2 regions of the Neorhizobium sp. IRS_2294 genome follow, and region 1 is predicted to be linked to the other one. Evidence: predicted binding sites of a transcription regulator. Region 1 holds the regulator's gene; the other holds the start of a gene.
The links. Region 1 encodes HrcA, which represses chaperone genes, less so after heat shock. Its sites were predicted from a motif close to GTTAGCACTCNCNNNNNGNGAGTGCTAAC; they were not measured.

Region 1 (4,378 bases):
TGTCGGGTAGCAGCATGCCGGGAAAAAGGGGAGCGACGGCGTTCAAATGGGTTCAGGCCTCCAGGCAGGTTTCAACGAACAGCTTGAACGCGCGCGCCCGGTGTGACAGCGCATGGTCATCGCCGGGCTTCCAGCCGTGCTTTTCCTCGCTGGTCATTTCGCCAAACGTGGTCTCGTGACCTGCCGGCTGGAAGATCGGGTCGTAACCGAAACCGGCAGCACCGCGCGGCGGCCAGGCAACAACGCCTTCGACATCGCCGCGGAAGAGTTCCGTATGGCCATCCGGCCAGGCAAGGCAAAGAACGCTGACGAAACGGCAGCTGCGCTTGTCGGGCGTGGTCGCACCCTTTTTCTGCAGCGCGTCTTCTACCTTCTGCATCGCCATCGCGAAATCGCGGCTGCCGTCCTCGCGCTCGGCCCAGTTGGCGGTATAGACACCGGGAGCGCCGTCCAGCGCATCGATGACGATGCCGCTATCGTCGGAAAGGGCGGGCAGGCCGGACGCCTTGGCAGACGCAAGCGCCTTGATCGCCGCATTTTCCTCAAACGTCGTGCCGGTCTCGTCCGGTTCCTCGAACTTCAGTTCTGCCGCGGACTTTGCCGAAAAGCCGAACGGACCGATCAATTCGGCAATCTCACGGATCTTGCCGGCATTGTGGCTGGCAACGACGATCGTTTTCGTCTCAAGCTTGCGCATGAAGGTTCCTATAGATTCCAGAGCCTCGGCTCTGCGCATTCCAGGCTGTTGCCGGCCGGGTCGCGGAAATAGAGGGATCGGGCGCCGGTTGGCCAGCGAAAATCGCTTTCAATCACGATGCCCGCCTTGTTGAGCTTTTCTGCCATTCTGTCAATCGCCGGGCCGTCCATACGAAAGCACACATGCCCCGGGCCTGCCGTGCCGTGCGGCGGAACCGGCAGCGCATCATCAGGCGTCGGCTTCAGCGTCTCGGCGCGATTGAAGATCAACAGGATGCCGGGTCCGCATCGGTAAAACACGTGGCGATCGCCGGCCCGCAACACCCGTTCAAGCCCGAGCAGTTCACCGTAAAATGCTTCCGCCGCATCGAGATCATCGACATAGAGCGCTGTTTCGAGAATGCCGTCGATCAAAACAGTGGCTCCCTTGTCTGATGCTGCCCCGCCATGAAGGCGGGGGAGGAGGTTCGATCGAGAGGTAGTCTCTCCGGAAAGGAAGACTGCCCCTCGCAACTCTTGGATCAGCCAGCGTTGAAATCAGCCGCCGATCGCCTGCTTCTGCAGCGCTACCAGTTCCCGGGTGCCGTCCTGTGCCAGCGACAGCAGGTTGAGGAATTCCTCCTGGCTGAAGGGAGCACCCTCGGCCGTGCCCTGAATCTCGACGATGCCGCCGCTACCCGTCATGACGAAATTCGCGTCTGTCTCGGCGGCCGAATCTTCGAGATAGTCGAGATCGATGACCGGCTGGCTTGCAAAGATGCCGCACGAGATCGCCGCGACATGGTCTTTCAGAACCTTGTCGAGCTTGATCATCGAGCGGGTGTCCATCCATTTCAGGCAATCGTACAGCGCCAGCCAGCCACCGGTAATGGCCGCCGTGCGGGTGCCGCCATCGGCCTGGATCACGTCGCAGTCGATGGTGATCTGCTTTTCGCCAAGCGCGGAAAGGTCGACCACGGCGCGCAGCGAACGGCCGATCAGGCGCTGGATTTCCTGGGTGCGGCCACCCTGCTTGCCGGTCGCAGCCTCGCGCTTCATCCGGTCGCCGGTGGCGCGCGGCAGCATTCCGTATTCGGCGGTGACCCAGCCCTTGCCGGAATTGCGCAGCCACGGCGGCGTCTTTTCTTCAAGGCTTGCGGTGCACAGAACATGGGTATCGCCGAACTTGACGAGACAGGAGCCCTCGGCATGCTTGGAGAAATTGCGCTCGAACGAAATCTTGCGCATCTGATTTGTCTGTCTGCCTGAAGGCCGCATCCGTCACTCCCTGGATTATTGTTTCCGCCTTCTAAGGCTCGGAGCCGTCATTTGCAAAGAATTTCCCTTTTGCGGATGCGCAAGTGAGCGACTATATCTGGGAGATGAGATCAGCAGCATGGTAAAGGGGCCAATGGTATTTCCGGGACTGACGGGTCGCGACAACGGCTCCGTGCTTGATGATCGTTCGCGGGAAATCTTTCGCCGCATCGTGGAAAGCTATCTGGAATCCGGCGAGCCGGTCGGTTCGCGCAATCTGTCGCGACTTCTGCCCATGTCGCTGTCACCGGCTTCCGTGCGCAACGTCATGAGCGATCTCGAAGAGCTCGGCCTCATCTACTCGCCGCATATCAGTGCAGGCCGCATGCCAACCCAGACAGGGCTGCGGTTCTTTGTCGATGCCTTCATGCAGGTCGGCAATCTCTCGGAAGAAGACCGCGCCAGCATCGACCGGCAGATCCGTCCGCCTGATCGCGATCAGACGCTCGAAAACCTGATGGCGGATGCAAGCCTGATGCTGTCGGGCGTCTCGCGTGGTGCTGGCATTGTCATCACCGCCAAGAACGATCCGGTCCTCAAACATGTCGAGTTCATCCGCCTAGAGCCGACCAAGGCGCTCGCCGTCCTCGTTGGCGATCATAACCAGGTGGAGAACCGCATCATCGATCTGCCGGCCGGCGTAACCTCGTCGCAGCTTGGCGAGGCCGCAAATTTCCTCAACGCGCATCTCGCCGGCCAGACGCTGCCGGAATTTCGCGGCCAGATGAAAATGCTGAAGGAACAGGTCGCAAGCGAGCTTCACACGCTGTCGCATGATCTGGTGGAGCGAGGCCTCGCCTTCTGGTCGGGCGATCAGGAGGACGGAAAGCCGGGCCAGCTTATCGTCCGCGGCCGGGCAAACCTCTTGGAAGGTCTGGCTGACGTCAGCGATCTCGATCGGCTGCGTCTGCTGTTTGACGATCTCGAAAAGAAGGACAGCCTGATCGAGATCCTCGACCTTGCCGAAAAGGGGCCGGGCGTGCGGATCTTTATCGGTTCGGAAAACAAACTGTTCTCTCTATCCGGCTCCTCGCTCATCGTTGCGCCCTATCGTGATGGCGAGGAACGCATCGTCGGCGCGGTCGGCGTGATCGGCCCAACCCGGCTGAATTACTCGCGCATCGTGCCGATGGTGGATTACACGGCGCAGCTGCTTGCAAGGCTATCCCGCTAGGATGTTCCCAAGCCCTTGATTTTTTCGCCCCGAACCTCGATATCGGGCGCAACCACCCTTCCAGATTCCAATACGCACCGGAGACCGTCATGACCGACGAAACCAAGAAGAACGGACCTGACGCAGCTGCTGTCGAAAACACGGCGGAAGCCGTAGCATCCGCTCTCGAAGACGCCGCCGATCAGAGCGCAGGGGAAGCCTTCTTCGCGCAGGAGCCCGATCCGATCGATGTGCTCAAGGCTGAAAATTCCGATTTGCGCGACCGTTTCATGCGGCTTGCTGCAGAGATGGACAACCTTCGCCGCCGCACCGAGCGTGAAGTAAAGGATGCCAAGTCCTACGCCGTCTCGGGCTTTGCCCGCGACATGCTGGCCGTCTCGGACAATCTGCGCCGCGCGCTCGACACTGTTCCGGCAGACAAGCGTGCCGGAGCCGATGCGACGCTGACGAGCCTGCTTGAAGGCGTCGAAATGACCGAGCGTGGCATGCTGTCGACACTCGAGCGGCACGGCGTCAAGAAGATCGATGCCGAAGGCGAGAAGTTCGATCCGAACTTCCATCAGGCCATGTTCGAGATCCCGAATGCGGACGTACCCAACAACACTGTCATGCAGGTCGTCCAAGCCGGCTTCATTATTGGCGAACGCGTCTTGCGCCCGGCCATGGTCGGCGTCGCCAAGGGCGGCCCGAAGGTTGAAGCAGCGGCGGCTGAAGACAAGAAGGACTGAGCTCCTTAGAGCCTTTCCAAGAAAAATGGGCGCCTCGGGCGCCCATTTGCGTTTGGCGACCGCGGGTAAGGATCAGTGCGTCGTATCCAGCGAAACATGCGCCAGGGAACGGATCAGGGCCAGTTCCGAATTGAGATGGGCTCGGGTCTTCTTGTCCGCATCGCCGATCAGTCCCTCCTGACCATCGGCAATTTTGAAGATTGCATCGAGCTCATCGAGAAGATGGGGATCCTTGATCGCCAGCAGGATGATAACCGCCTTAAGCAGTCTGTCATTCGCAGCGATCCTGGCACGTATGTCGTCATTCATGTCTATCTCCTTCAACGGGAAAGACATGTGGCGTATTTGACAAAAGGCAATTCTAAAGAGGGCTCGAAAACAAGATTAGCCGCTCCATTCGAGGGCGAACGGGCGGCTTTACTCTATAGAAAAGGAGTATAGAGCCGCCTCAGGCGGCGTGGTTTGCCTGTTCTGCATTCAGAAA
Region 2 (4,378 bases), 420 kb from region 1:
TTTCGGTAACGGCCGCAAACTTCGGCTTGCAGTCCCTCATGAAGGCTTCCTGAGACGCCAGCACGGCAGCCTCGTCCGTGGCCTGAGCTGCGGCCTGAACCACAGGGCCGCAAGCGTCATTGAGAACGCTCAAACCTTCCGCCTTGATCGGCGCCAGCTTGGCATTAGCGGGAAGGGCCGCCATCGCCTTGTCCATCCAGCCACCAAAAGAGGATTTGGCTTTTTCAAACGCCGCAAGATTGCTCGCGTTCTCTTCGTCAGTGCGCGACACAAGCAGGTCGCCAGCGGCAGCGTGCCCGGTCTGCATGTAGCGATTGGCGCGTGCAATTGCCAAAGTTGCCAGGCTTTCCTGCTGGAGAAGCCCGCCATACTCGCTATCCAGCGTTCGAATGCTGTTGCTGCTGTAGAAGGCAGTTGCGACGACGAATATGCCGAAGAACGACATGAGCGTCAGAAATTTACCGATCAAAGATACGTGCTTCATGGCAACCTGCGCGTTGGTGTTTGATTAAGCGCAGTTAATGTGAAGTTGCTTAGAAGAGCGTCACTGCCGAATTACTATTTTATACGAATAAAAATTATCAGTCCTTGTCGTTCGGTAAGTTCAGAGGGGGAAATGCTATGCATGCTGTATGCCTCAATAGCAGAAAGGGCGCCGGTTGCCCGACGCCCTTTCCGAAACACTGAACCTGAAGGATCAGATGTGCAGACCTTACGGCCTGATCACATCATGTCCATTCCGCCCATGCCGCCCATGCCGCCGCCGCCCATGCCGCCGCCAGCCGATTCCTTCTTAGGAAGTTCGGCAATCATGGCTTCGGTGGTGATCAGCAGCGAAGCAACCGAAGCTGCGTTCTGCAGAGCCGTGCGAACGACCTTGACCGGGTCGACGATACCCATGGCGATCATGTCGCCATATTCCGACGTCTGGGCGTTGTAGCCGAAGTTGTCGCTGTCGCCGTCGAGGATCTTGCCGACAACGATCGAAGCTTCGTCACCAGCGTTGGTTGCGATCTGGCGAACCAGCGACTGCAGCGCCTTGCGGACGATGTTGATGCCGGCTTCCTGGTCGTCGTTCGCGCCCTTGGACGTGATCTTGGTCGAAGCGCGCAGGAGTGCGGTACCGCCGCCTGGGACGATGCCTTCCTGAACGGCAGCGCGCGTCGCGTTGAGCGCGTCGTCGATGCGGTCCTTGCGTTCCTTGACTTCGATTTCCGTGGAACCGCCGACGCGGATGACGGCAACGCCGCCAGCGAGCTTGGCAAGACGTTCCTGCAGCTTCTCGCGGTCATAGTCCGAAGATGTTTCTTCGATCTGTGCCTTGATCTGTGCAACGCGGCCTTCGATGTCGGTCTTCTGACCGGCGCCGTCGACGATCGTCGTGTTTTCCTTGGTGATCGAGACCTTCTTCGAACGGCCGAGCATGTCGAGCGTTACGGTTTCGAGCTTGATGCCGAGGTCTTCGGAGATGACAGTGCCGCCCGTCAGGATGGCGATGTCTTCCAGCATGGCCTTGCGGCGATCGCCGAAGCCAGGAGCCTTGACAGCAGCAATCTTCAGGCCGCCACGCAGCTTGTTGACGACGAGCGTAGCAAGAGCTTCGCCTTCGACGTCTTCAGCGATGATGAGGAGCGGCTTGCCGGTCTGAACGACAGCTTCGAGAACAGGCAGCATGGCCTGAAGGTTCGAAAGCTTCTTTTCGTGCAGAAGGATGTAAGCGTCGTCGAGATCGGCGACCATCTTTTCCGGGTTGGTCACGAAGTAAGGCGACAGGTAGCCGCGGTCGAACTGCATGCCTTCGACGACTTCGAGTTCGGTTTCAGCGGTCTTGGCTTCTTCAACGGTGATAACACCTTCGTTGCCGACCTTCTGCATGGCTTCAGCAATGTCACGGCCGACCTGTGCGTCGCCGTTTGCCGAAATCGTGCCGACCTGTGCAACTTCTTCCGAAGTCGAGATCTTCTTGGCGTTGGCCTGGAGATCCTTGACGACTTCTGCAACGGCGAGATCGATGCCGCGCTTCAGGTCCATCGGGTTCATGCCGGCGGCCACTGCCTTGTTGCCTTCGCGAACGATGGCCTGTGCAAGAACGGTAGCAGTCGTGGTGCCGTCGCCGGCGATGTCGTTGGTCTTCGAAGCAACTTCGCGGACCATCTGGGCGCCCATGTTTTCGAACTTGTCTTCAAGTTCGATTTCCTTGGCGACCGAAACACCGTCCTTGGTGATGCGCGGAGCGCCGAAGGACTTGTCGATGATGACGTTACGACCCTTTGGGCCGAGCGTGACCTTCACTGCGTCAGCGAGGATATCGACGCCGTGAAGCATCTTTTCGCGCGCGGTGCGGCCAAACTTGATTTCTTTAGCTGCCATGTTGGGAACTCCTGAAAAGGGGTGTCAGCAAATATTGGAAGAAGAGCAGTCGGCTAAAATCAGCCGATGATGCCCATGATGTCGGCTTCCTTCATGATCAGAAGGTCGACGCCATCGAGCTTGACTTCGGTGCCCGACCACTTGCCGAACAGAACGCGGTCGCCGACCTTGACGTCGAGTGCAACCTGCTTGCCGCTTTCGTCGCGGGCGCCAGGACCAACGGCGATGATTTCGCCTTCAGCTGGCTTTTCCTTGGCGGTATCGGGAATGATGATGCCGCCCTTGGTCTTTTCTTCAGACTCGACGCGCTTGACTACAACGCGGTCGTGCAGGGGGCGAAAATTGGTGCTTGTCATTGTCTAATCCCTCGATCAAATGACATGGACGGGTCTCAAGGACCCGCGGAGTGACGTTTAGCACTCATCTATCGAGAGTGCTAACGAGACCCGAGATAAGGATGGCTGCGAGCTGAGTCAAGAACGGGCTTGAAAAATTCAGGGCTCAAGGAGCGGCCATGCAGAATACGCTTAACGACCAAAACCCGGGCGCAGCGCCGAGCTTTCGTGAGCTCGTGGCGGTGTTTGCCCGGATCGGTGCCCTCAGTTTCGGAGGGCCTGCCGGACAGATCGGCATGATGCACAAGACTTTGGTGGAAGAAAGACGCTGGCTCTCGGAAGAGCGGTTTCTGCACGCCCTCAACTACTGCATGCTGCTGCCCGGCCCGGAAGCGCAGCAACTGGCCACCTATATCGGCTGGCTGCTGTTCGGCGTGCGCGGCGGCATCGTTTCGGGTCTGCTTTTCGTGCTTCCCGGCCTTGCCATCATTCTGGGGCTTTCGGCGGCTTACGTCCTCTATCAGGACGCGACATGGCTTGCCGGCCTGTTCTTCGGCCTGAAGGCCGCGGTCCTTGCGATCGTGGTGGAGGCGGTGATCCGCCTCGGACGCCGGACGCTGAAAACCAGCTTTCTGCGCGGCGTCGCGGCTGCGGCCTTCGTGGCCCTGTTCTTCTTCAGTCTGCCGTTTCCGCTGGTCGTGTTCGCGGCCGGTCTTGCAGGCTATCTGATAACGCGGGCAGGGGCGCAGCAAACGCAAGACAGCATCGCCAAAGAGGACAGTCCTCCCGGCGCGAAAACACCTGGTGTCGCCCGCACGATCGCAACGCTTGTATTCTGGATCCTCGTCTGGCAGTCGCCTGTCCTGGTGCTCTGGGCCTTCGGTGCCCCGGACAGCCTGTCCAGTCTGTTCGCCTTCTTCTCCAAGATGGCGCTGGTCACCTTCGGCGGCGCCTATGCGGTTCTGGCCTATGTGGCGCAGGTCGCAGTCGCCGATTACGGCTGGCTGAAACCGGGCGAAATGCTGGACGGCCTGGCACTTGCCGAAACCACGCCGGGCCCGCTCGTGCTGGTTCTGTCCTTTGTCGGGTTCCTCGTCGGCTTCCGCGAAGCCTCCGGTCTCGGCCCCGTCACGGGCGGAATAATCGGCGGCCTGCTTGTCGCCTGGGCAACCTTCGTGCCGAGCTTCGTCTTCATCTTTGCGGGCGCCCCTCTGATCGAGCGCCTGCGCGGCAACGCCCTTTTATCGGGCGCGCTGTCGGCCATCACCGCCGCGGTCGTCGGCGTCATCCTCAACCTCGCGATCTGGTTCGGCCTGCATGTTCTGTTCAGAGAGGTTCGCCACGTCGATCTCTTTGCGCTAGCAGGATTTGGCCTTTCCGTCCCGGTCTGGTCCAGCCTCGATCCCATCGCGCTCGTGCTTTTCGCAGCCTCCTCCGTCATGCTGTTCGTCCTGAAGCTCGGCATGGTGCCGGTGCTAGCCATCAGCGCGGCGGCCGGTTTCCTCGCCCAAATCGTCCTGATCCAGTGAAGATCGGACCATTGCAAAAATATGAAGTTTTCCCAGGTTCTGCCTCGCAGCGGCGCCTTTCACCGCCTTGTCCCTTGTAATCTCGCCAACGGTTTGCGATGTCAGCCTCCTAATCGAGCAGGCAAAACCGGCAGGAACTTTTGA

Region 2: a site for HrcA is predicted at 2,783-2,811, ahead of groES (co-chaperone GroES). Genes of this name have one in related genera too.

The regions. Positions count from the first base shown of each region.
Region 1 covers NZ_CP191439.1:275,842-280,219, forward strand. Annotated here, with positions in the region: gene hemW (radical SAM family heme chaperone HemW) at 1-16, opposite strand, end outside; gene rdgB (RdgB/HAM1 family non-canonical purine NTP pyrophosphatase) at 53-697, opposite strand; gene ACQY1K_RS01415 (VOC family protein) at 706-1,110, opposite strand; gene rph (ribonuclease PH) at 1,234-1,953, opposite strand; gene hrcA (heat-inducible transcriptional repressor HrcA) at 2,087-3,166, shown strand; gene grpE (nucleotide exchange factor GrpE) at 3,256-3,894, shown strand; gene ACQY1K_RS01435 (hypothetical protein) at 3,967-4,203, opposite strand; gene ptsN (PTS IIA-like nitrogen regulatory protein PtsN) at 4,343-4,378, opposite strand, start outside.
Region 2 covers NZ_CP191439.1:698,773-703,150, forward strand. Annotated here, with positions in the region: gene ACQY1K_RS03280 (methyl-accepting chemotaxis protein) at 1-484, opposite strand, end outside; gene groL (chaperonin GroEL) at 724-2,370, opposite strand; gene groES (co-chaperone GroES) at 2,430-2,726, opposite strand; gene chrA (chromate efflux transporter) at 2,885-4,234, shown strand.